Sporocytophaga myxococcoides: one gene and its partner. Each later gene encodes a partner of the first gene's protein in a complex. Links are inferred from orthologs where the notes say so. Each region holds a gene or a part of one and is shown in the gene's direction. Other genes may lie near its edges.

Evidence for each region. The genes of interacting proteins can lie anywhere in the genome.
Region 2: the proteins of secA (region 1) and secY are in contact, whole or in part, in a crystal structure (PDB 3DIN), measured with the Thermotoga maritima proteins. The link is inferred for Sporocytophaga myxococcoides from one-to-one orthologs. Residues at the interface, in WP_004082002.1 of Thermotoga maritima: Glu261, Ala262, Arg263, Lys300, Ala301, Arg302, Thr303, Ile304, Ile305, Leu323, Tyr324, Asp325, Pro326, Val329, Ser330, Tyr333, Ile336, Lys340, Phe345, Val349, Glu363, Phe364, Tyr374, Ser375, Gly376, Gly377, Glu393, Ile395, Thr482, Ser483; in WP_004081795.1 of Thermotoga maritima: Glu108, Gly109, Glu110, Glu111, Ala236, Glu237, Arg238, Arg239, Ile240, Thr241, Ile242, Gln243, Tyr244, Ala245, Arg246, Arg247, Val248, Thr249, Gly250, Arg251, Arg252, Val253, Tyr254, Gly256, Ala257, Ser258, Thr259, Tyr260, Leu261, Pro262.

Annotation. Positions count from the first base shown.
Region 1 is NZ_BBLT01000003.1:416,252-423,248, forward strand. The notes cover bases 1,707-5,616. They hold secA (preprotein translocase subunit SecA), read left to right. Parts: upstream 1,707-2,050; coding sequence 2,051-5,416; downstream 5,417-5,616. Other genes in these bases: dapF (diaminopimelate epimerase), read left to right, coding at 1,707-1,987; MYP_RS09615 (hypothetical protein), read left to right, coding at 5,406-5,616. Also shown: tRNA (guanosine(37)-N1)-methyltransferase TrmD, read left to right, coding at 1-441; rplS (50S ribosomal protein L19), read left to right, coding at 555-980; more of dapF, read left to right, coding at 1,217-1,706; more of MYP_RS09615, read left to right, coding at 5,617-5,951; MYP_RS09620 (M20 metallopeptidase family protein), read left to right, coding at 5,958-6,997. UniProt on the Escherichia coli protein: Required for protein export, interacts with the SecYEG preprotein conducting channel.
Region 2 is NZ_BBLT01000002.1:494,496-497,423, forward strand. It holds secY (preprotein translocase subunit SecY), read left to right. Parts: upstream 1-759; coding sequence 760-2,097; downstream 2,098-2,928. Other genes in the region: rpsE (30S ribosomal protein S5), read left to right, coding at 1-127; rpmD (50S ribosomal protein L30), read left to right, coding at 129-308; rplO (50S ribosomal protein L15), read left to right, coding at 311-760; map (type I methionyl aminopeptidase), read left to right, coding at 2,097-2,864; infA (translation initiation factor IF-1), read left to right, coding at 2,864-2,928. UniProt on the Escherichia coli protein: The central subunit of the protein translocation channel SecYEG. Consists of two halves formed by TMs 1-5 and 6-10.

The DNA of each region.
Region 1 (6,997 bases):
ATGACTCCTGACGGAGAAAAGTTTGACCAGAAAAAAGCTAACTCTTTTAGTCTTCTCAAAAATATCATCCTCCTATGTGGTCATTACAAAGGCGTAGATGAAAGAATCCGCCAACATCTGATTACACATGAATGGACCATTGGTGATTACGTTCTTTCAGGGGGTGAACTGGCTGCGGCGGTAGTTTCGGATGCAATCATAAGGTTGATTCCAGGAGTGCTTTCTGACGAAACTTCAGCTCTGACAGATTCTTTTCAGGACGATCTTCTTGCTCCGCCCGTTTTTACTCGGCCGGCAGAATATAAAGGCTGGAAAGTTCCAGATGTTTTACTCAGCGGACACGAAGCAGAAATCGAAAAGTGGAGGACTGAACAAGCACTTGAAAGAACAAAAGTCAGAAGGCCAGATCTTTACAATAAACATTTCTCAGAAGAAGGTTAATGATGAGCTTTTTTTGAGGTGAATGTGAATAAATATTTTTAATATTTGTAATTGCAATAATTAGCTATTATATTTGCAATCCGTTTTTGAAAAACCGTTAGACTCTATTTATTATGAGCGATTTAATAAAATTTGTGGAAGCTGAATCAAAAGAGAAGAGAACTGCTCTTCCTGCTTTCAACGCTGGTGATACTATCACTGTCCACGTTAAAATAACCGAAGGAAATAAAGAAAGAATTCAGCTATTCCAAGGAACAGTAATTCAAAGGAAAAATGTTAACACTAACGGTGAAACATTTACTGTAAGAAAAATTTCTAGTGGAGTTGCTGTAGAAAGAATTTTCCCAATACTTTCCCCTTCAGTAGAAAAGGTAGAATTAGTAAGAAAAGGTTCTGTAAGAAGAGCAAGATTATTCTATCTGAGAGACAAAGAAGGTAAAGCTGCAAGAATCAAAGAGGATAAAAAATTTGAAGATAAAGCAAAAACTTCTGCTCCTGCTGCTCCAAAAGCAGCTAAAGCTCCAAAAGCTAAAGCATAGTCTTCCTCTGAAAAAAATTAAAAGCCGGTCTCTAAGAGCCGGCTTTTTTGCTTTAAACTCAAAATATGGGTAAGCCATTTAATAATCATGTTATTGTTTAAATCCATTGTTGATGATTAATTTCTGATGAGTATATTAACATTTACATTTTTTAATGCTTAATCCCGGATAAACTTTACAGTATTCTACCTTGTTAATACCTATATTTGTGCCGGTAGATATGTTTATAATTTTTTATGAATTTAAAATTCTTTAAATATCAGGGAACAGGAAACGATTTCATCATGGTTGATAATCGTAAGAAATTCTTTGATACTGCAAATACTGATCTTGTTAAGTTTCTATGTGACAGGAGATTTGGTGTTGGTGGAGATGGGTTTATTCTCCTTGAAGAGCACCCTGATTATGATTTTCAGATGGTTTATTTTAATTCTGACGGGAATCAAAGTTCTATGTGTGGTAACGGCGGAAGGTGTATTGTTCAGTTTGCCAGTGATATGGGGGTGATTGGTAGTGAAACCTCTTTCCTGGCTATTGACGGTCCGCATGACGCTTACATTAAAGATGGACTGGTTCATCTTAAAATGATTGATGTGGATGCAGTGGAGGAAGGGAATGGATTTTATTTTTTAAATACAGGAAGTCCTCATTATGTACAATATGTGCAAAAGATCAAAGAGTTTGCGGTGTACGACGAAGGGTATAAAGTGAGAAATAACGAGCGTTTCAGAAAAGAAGGGACGAACGTAAATTTTATAGAAAAAGACGGCGACAGGTTATGGGTAAGAACTTATGAGCGTGGAGTCGAAGATGAAACTTATTCCTGTGGAACAGGTGTTACCGCCTCAGCACTGGTGGCATCTTTGCAGGGAATGAAAAGTCCCGTTCCTGTGACTACACTCGGCGGAGACCTAAGTATTTCTTTCCAAAAAGCTGATAAAGGTTATAAAGATATATACCTCATTGGTCCCGCAAAACAGGTTTTTGAAGGCATAATAAAAATCTAATACAGAGTAACTATCAGTTGTTGTATTAAAATCTTAAATTTAGCATTCTAAATATTTATCTCAATGTTTGAATTAATAGCCAAAGGAATAACAAAAATTTTCGGTACCAAATCGGAGAGGGACTTGAAGGAGCTGGGACCATACGTGCAGTTGGTAAATGACGAATATGCGAAGTTAAAATCGATTTCGGACGATCAGTTAAGAGCTAAAACTGCAGAACTTAAAGCGATCATTGCAAGTGATTTGAAATCTGTGGATGATCAGATTGCTGCACTTCATAAACAAGTCGCTGATAATCCGGATCTCGATATTAATGAAAAGGAGAAAACCTTTGGCGAAATAGACAAGCTTGGGAAGCAGAGAAACAAAGATCTTGAAGCTGTGCTGCTGAAAATTCTTCCTACTGCTTTTGCTGTGGTTAAAGAAACGGCAAGAAGATGGAAAGAAAATGGGGAAATCGTTGTAGAAGCCAGCGAAATGGATAAGGCAATTGCTGCGAAAAGAAAAGGTGTGGAAATTGTTGGGAATAAGGCTCATTGGAAAAATAAATGGGTTGCTGCCGGTGTTGAAATTACCTGGGAAATGCTCCATTATGATGTTCAGATCATTGGTGGAGTTGTGCTACACCAGGGTAAAATTGCAGAGATGGCTACTGGTGAGGGTAAAACTCTTGTTGCTACTTTCCCTGCATACCTTAATGCACTTGCTGGAAAGGGTGTTCACATAGTTACGGTTAACGATTATCTTGCTAAAAGGGACTCTGAATGGATGGGGCCTCTTTATGAATTTCATGGGCTTTCTGTAGATTGTATAGATAAGCACGAGGCAAATTCCGAAGAGCGCGCTGCGGCATATCGTGCTGATATTACATTTGGTACTAACAATGAGTTTGGCTTCGATTATCTGAGAGATAATATGGCCAGAGATACCGAAGATCTTGTGCAAAGAGAGCATTTTTATGCCATGGTCGATGAGGTCGACTCTGTGTTAATTGACGATGCAAGAACACCATTGATCATTTCCGGTCCTGTTCCAAGAGGAGATGAACATGAATTTTATGAACTAAAACCTCGCGTTTATAAGATAGTTGAAGCGCAAAAGAAAATTGTTAACAATTACCTGGTCGAGGCGAAAAAGAAAATTGCAGAAGGTGATGAGAAAGCGGGTGGACTAGCTCTTTTCAGAGCTTACAGAGGTCTTCCTAAGGCTAAGCCTTTAATTAAATACCTCAGCGAAATGGGTATTAAAACCATCCTGCAGAAAACAGAAAGCTACTACCTGCAGGAAAATGGCAAATTAATGCCCGAGGCAGATGAACCTTTGTATTTCACGATTGATGAAAAACATAACAACATTGAGCTTACTGAAAAGGGTATTGATTTTATCACTGGCGAAGGTGAGGATCCTAACTTGTTTATCCTTCCTGATATTGCTACTGGGCTTGATGCAATAGAAAGCAACAAGACTCTGCCTGAAGAAGTAAGAATTACCCAGAAAGAGACATTGTTAAAAGAGTATTCAGACAAATCTCAGCGTGTTCATACCATTCAGCAATTGCTAAAAGCTTATGCTTTATTTGAAAAGGATGTAGATTATATCATCGTTGAAAATAAGGTTAAGATCGTGGATGAGCAAACTGGTCGTGTGATGGAAGGAAGACGATATTCGGATGGTCTTCACCAGGCTCTTGAGGCAAAAGAAAATGTGAAAGTAGAGGAGGCTACTCAAACCTATGCTACCATCACGCTTCAGAACTATTTCAGAATGTATCATAAGCTTGCAGGTATGACTGGTACTGCAGAAACTGAAGCTGGTGAGTTTTGGGAGATTTATAAACTTGATGTGGTTGTCATTCCTACAAACAGAGGAATTGTCAGAGACGACAGAGAAGATAAAGTATATAAAACGGTAAGAGAAAAGTTTAATGCCGTTGCTGATGAAATCAGTGAGTTGACAAAGCAGGGTCGTCCTGTTCTTGTTGGTACGACATCTGTTGAGATTTCCGAATTGTTGAGCAGGATGCTTAAGCTTCGCAACATCAAACATCAGGTATTGAATGCTAAATACCACCAAAAAGAAGCTGAGATTGTTGCAGAGGCTGGTAAAGCTTCCACTGTTACCATCGCAACTAACATGGCTGGTCGTGGTACGGATATTAAGCTTACTGTGGAATCTAAAAATGCTGGAGGTTTGGCAATTATTGGAACTGAAAGACATGAATCCCGTCGTGTGGATAGACAGCTTCGCGGCCGTTCCGGTCGTCAGGGTGATCCGGGGTCTTCGCAGTTCTTTGTAAGTCTTGAAGATAACCTGATGCGTCTCTTTGGTTCGGATAGAATAGCGAAATTCATGGATCGTCTTGGTCTTGAAGAAGGTGAAGTTATTCAGCATTCAATGATTACCAAGTCTATTGAAAGAGCTCAGAAAAAAGTTGAAGAAAATAACTTCGGTGTCAGAAAAAGACTTCTTGAATATGATAACGTAATGAACTCTCAAAGAGAAGTGATTTACACAAGGAGGAGGAATGCTTTATTTGGAGAACGTTTGGAGCTTGACATCCTGACTATGATTTATGACCTTTCCGAGAATATCGTAACAAATGGCAAGGCAGTTGAAAATTACGAAGACTTTAAACTTAATATTCATAGCACCTTCGGCTTCGCCTCAAGCATCTCTCAGGATGACTTTAGCAAGCTTAAAACAGATGTCTTAACAGATAGATTGTATAAAGAAGCATTGAAATTCTATACTGATAAGGCTCAGAATCTTGTTGGAAAAACATTACCTATATTTAAGGAAATTGAAGCTACAAAAGGAAGAGAAGTTACCTCTGTCGGTATTCCATTTACTGATGGCAGAAGAAGTATCAATGTATCCGGTGATCTGAAAAAGTTGGTTGCTCCAAACTCAAGAGAGTTGATTACTTCTGTTGAGAAATATGCTTCACTTGCCTTTATAGATATGGCTTGGAAAGAGCACTTAAGAGATATGGACGATCTGAAGCAATCTGTTCAGAATGCAGTATTTGAGCAGAAAGATCCTTTGCTCGTGTACAAATTTGAAGCATTCCAGATGTTCAAAGGTTTCCTTGGCAAAGTAAATGAAGATACAGTGTCATTCCTTTACAAAGCTGATTTGCCAGTGAGAGAGGCAGAGGAGGTTCAGGAAGCAAGACATCCTAGACCTGTTCAGAACCTGAAGGAAAATAAAGATGAAGCAAGAAGCGTTCTTTCAGGAAATGGACAGTCAGCTGCAGTGTCGGAGCCTGCGCAGCCTAAAGTTTTACCTGTAAAATCGGAAAAAGTAGCGGGGCGTAACGATAGAGTGTCTGTTCAGTATAATGACGGTAGCATTAAGAAGGATGTGAAATTTAAAACTGTTGAAGATGATATCAACAACAATAAATGTGTTATCATTGATGAAGACTAAAAAACTTATCAGCCGTCTTGGCTTGCTTAGTGTTGTATTTGTTCTGATGAGTTGTGCCAAAGGTCAAACTCAGATGAAGCAGGATACGACCAAAGGTATGTTCAAGGAGGATCTGACTTCTTTCAGGCCAAAGTATGATGCAGATTCAGCACCAAAGCCTTCTTCTAAGGATTCCAAAAATACACCTCCTGCAAATGGAGGAAATAGCAGTACTCCTTCCAATGCGGCTCAAACTGCAGATGCCCGCGTCGATTCTGTTGCAGCAAGAAATAGGGGTATAAAGAATGCTCAGGGATACAGAATTCTTGTTTATTCTGGTAACAGTAGCGAGGAATCAAGAAAGGTAAGAGAGCGTATTTATAAGATACTTCCGGATGCAGATATATATGCACAATATAAACAACCTACTTTCAGAGTAAAGGTAGGTGATTGTTTTAACAGAATAGAGGCAAACAATCTTTATGTAAAGTTGAAAGAGGAATTCCCGGAAGCTAAAATTGTGCCTGATCAGATTAACATTATTGTCAAAGAGTAAATTTTTATGAGTAGTCTTGTTCCAAGAATAAAAGAGCTGGCTGCAATGTATGCAGGAGATACTATAAACGATCGACGATATTTGCATGCTAACCCAGAATTGTCTTTTGAGGAGTTTAATACATGTAAGTATGTTGCCGAAAAGCTCAGAAGTTTTGGAATTGAAACTCAGGAAGGCGTTGCGGATACAGGAGTTGTCGGGCTTATAAAAGGAAGAAATCCAGAGAAAAAGATTATCGCTCTGAGAGCAGACATGGATGCGCTTCCTATTGTAGAAGCAAACGAGGTTCCGTATAAATCGAAGAATGTAGGGGTAATGCATGCTTGCGGCCACGATGTACATACGTCCTCCTTGCTCGGTTCTGCAAGAATATTACAAGAGGTAAGGGATTCATTCGAGGGTACTATAAAACTGGTTTTCCAACCTGGTGAAGAAAAAATACCTGGTGGAGCTTCTTTGATGATTAAAGCTGGAGTATTGCAAAATCCTGCACCGGTAAACATTATTGGTCAACATGTAATGCCTTCGATACCGGCAGGAAAAGTTGGCTTCCGCTCTGGTATGTATATGGCAAGTGCTGATGAGATTTATGTAACTGTAAAAGGAAAAGGTGGTCATGCTGCTATGCCTGATAAAAACATCGATCCGATTCTTATTGCTTCGCATATCATCATTGCATTACAGCAAATTGTCAGCAGAAATTGTGATCCTAAACTACCTTGTGTTCTTTCCTTTGGTAAATTTATTGCCAATGGCGCAACCAATGTTGTTCCAAATGAGGTGAAGATTGAAGGTACATTCAGGACGCTGGATGAGAAATGGAGAAAAGATGCCCATACCAAAATGAAAAAAATGGCAGAGTGTATCGCGGAAGGAATGGGAGGGGAGTGCGAATTTACTGTCCTTAATGGTTATCCTTATTTAAGAAATGAGCCGGAATTGACGGGCAGACTTAAATCTTTTGCTACAGATTTTCTTGGTGAAGAGAATGTTGTCGATCTTGATTTATGGATGGCATCTGAAGATTTTGCTTACTATACTCAGCA
Region 2 (2,928 bases), on another replicon or contig:
AAAGGGGTCTTCTAATCCTCACAACGTTGTTAAAGCTACTTTTGATGCTCTACTAAGAATGAGAGCTCCACACGTTATTGCTCAACAAAGAGGTGTTACATTGGCAAAAGTATTTACCGGAAAGTAAAATGGCTAAGATTAAAATAACTCAAGTTAGAAGTACTATTGATCGTCCAATCGATCAGAAGCTTACAATTAAAGCTTTAGGACTTGGTAAAATTAATAAAAGTGTTGAGGTAGAAGCAACTCCTCAAATACAAGGAATGGTTAAGAAAGTAAATCACTTGGTAACTGTTAGCAAAATCTAATTATGAACTTAAGTAATTTGACTCCTGCAAAAGGGTCTGTTAAAAATAGAAAGAGAATTGGTAGAGGTACCGGATCAGGACGTGGCGGAACTTCAACAAGAGGTCACAAAGGAGCAAAGTCAAGATCAGGATATTCTAAAAAATCAGGTTTTGAAGGTGGTCAAATGCCTCTTCAAAGAAGAGTTCCAAAATTTGGATTTAATAATCCTGACAAAGTAATATTCAAGCCCATTAATTTAGATATAATAAATAATCTTGCAACTGAAAAGAAGTTATCATTGGTAGATGATAAAGTTCTTTTAGAGAACGGATTAGTTGCTAAATCTGATAAAATTAAAGTTTTGGGAAGAGGAGAGCTAAAAGCGAAATTAGAGATCAAAGCCCATTCTTTTTCTGAATCAGCTGTTAAAGCAATTGAAAATGCAGGTGGTAAAGCAATAAAAATTGCATAATGAAAAAGTTTATCCAAACCATTAAGAATATATTTTCAATAGAAGACCTAAGAATCAGGATACTGAACACTATAGGTTTTCTTTTGATTTTTCGTCTGGGATCTTATGTTGTACTTCCTGGTGTTGATCCAGCTTCAATAGAACAGGGTTCTAATAAAGACAACATTTTAGGATTGTTGGATACCTTGGTTGGAGGTGCATTCAGCAATGTTTCTATTTTTGGTTTGGGTATCATGCCTTATATTTCAGCAAGTATAGTTTTGCAACTATTAACCTTCGCTGTTCCTTATTTTCAAAAACTTCAAAAAGAAGGAGAATCTGGTAGAAAAAAGATCAATCAGATTACAAGGGTACTTACAATATTTATAACCTTAGCTCAATCGGTTGGATATTTGGCAGCTACGGTAAACCAGGAAATGTTATTTCCAGGTGTTGACAGAGCTTTCTTTACAATTAGCGCTATGTTAATTCTGACAGCAGGTACGATGTTTTGTATGTGGCTGGGTGAGAAAATTACAGATAAGGGTATTGGAAATGGAATCTCTATGCTTATAATGGTAGGGATTATCTCAAGATTCCCTCAAGCTATTGTAGTTGAAGGAGCAGCAAAAGGAATGAAGGGAGCTTTACCATTTATAATTGAGTTAGGGGTATTATTCTTTATTGTTATGGGAGTGGTGATGTTAACACAAGCCACAAGAAAAATACCTGTACAGTATGCAAAACAAGTAATTGGTAATAAGGTATATGGCGGTCAAAGGCAATATATTCCTTTAAAGGTAATTGCTGCAGGAGTTATGCCAATTATCTTTGCTCAGTCAATAATGTTTTTGCCAGCAATGGTTGCTTCTATGTTTTCTGATACTAGTGATTTTGCAGGATCGATAGGTGCAACATTTTCAGATTTCACTAGCTGGCAATATAATTTAACATTCGCTGTATTAATTATCCTGTTTACCTTCTTCTATACAGCCCTATCTGTTAATCCAAATCAGATTGCAGATGATATGAAAAGAAATGGTGGTTTTATCCCTGGTATAAAACCTGGAAAACAAACTTCAGACTACATTGATGATGTTTTGTCTCGAATCACTCTTCCTGGTGCTGTTTTCCTGGCGGCTTTAGCTATACTACCAGCAATTGCACATGTTGCTGGAGTAACCAGAGATTTTTCGTACTTCTTCGGTGGTACTTCTCTTTTAATAATGGTTGGTGTAGTATTGGATACACTTCAACAAATAGAAAGTTACTTACTGATGAGACATTATGAAGGTATGATGCAATCAGGAAGAATTAAAGGAAGGTCAGAAAATGTAGCGATTTCTTCTTCTAACTAATGATATATTATAAAACTGAAGAAGAAATTGATCTAATAAAGAAGAGTGGAGATCTTTTAGGCCGTGTACATGGTGAAATTGCAAAGGCTATCAAGATTGGAGTAACTACTCAAGAGTTAGATGATTTAGCATATAATTTTATTATTAGTGGTGGAGGGGTTCCTTCTTTTAAAGGGTACAACGGATTTCCTTATACATTGTGTATCTCCGTTAATGAGCAAGTAGTTCATGGTTTCCCAGGGAAGTATGCCTTGAAAGAAGGAGATGTTATATCTGTTGATTGTGGCGTAAATTTAGGTGGATATCATAGTGATAGTGCTTATACATATGGTATAGGCAAAGTTTCGGAAGATGTCAGGCAATTGTTGGAATTTACAAAGCAATCTTTGTATTTGGGTATTGAAGAAGCTGTTGTTGGGAAAAGAACAGGTGATATTGGTTTTTCAATACAAAACTTTGTAGAATCTAAAGGATATTCTGTTGTGAGAGAGTTGGTTGGTCATGGTGTAGGAAAAAAGTTACATGAAGGTCCAGAGGTTCCTAATTACGGTAAAAGAGGTAAAGGCGTTAAGTTGGAAGAGGGTATGGTCATAGCCATTGAACCCATGATAAATCTTGGTAAAAAGGAGATCGTTCAAGAAGAAGATGGTTGGACAATTAGAACTAAAGATAGAAAGCCCTCAGCTCATTTTGAACATACCGTTGCCATACGAAAAGGAAAAGCTGAAGTATTAACTACATTTAAATACATAGAAGAAGTAATATAATGGCAAAACAGTCCTCGATAGAGCAAGATGGAACAATAGTAGAAGCATTGTCTAATGCTATGTT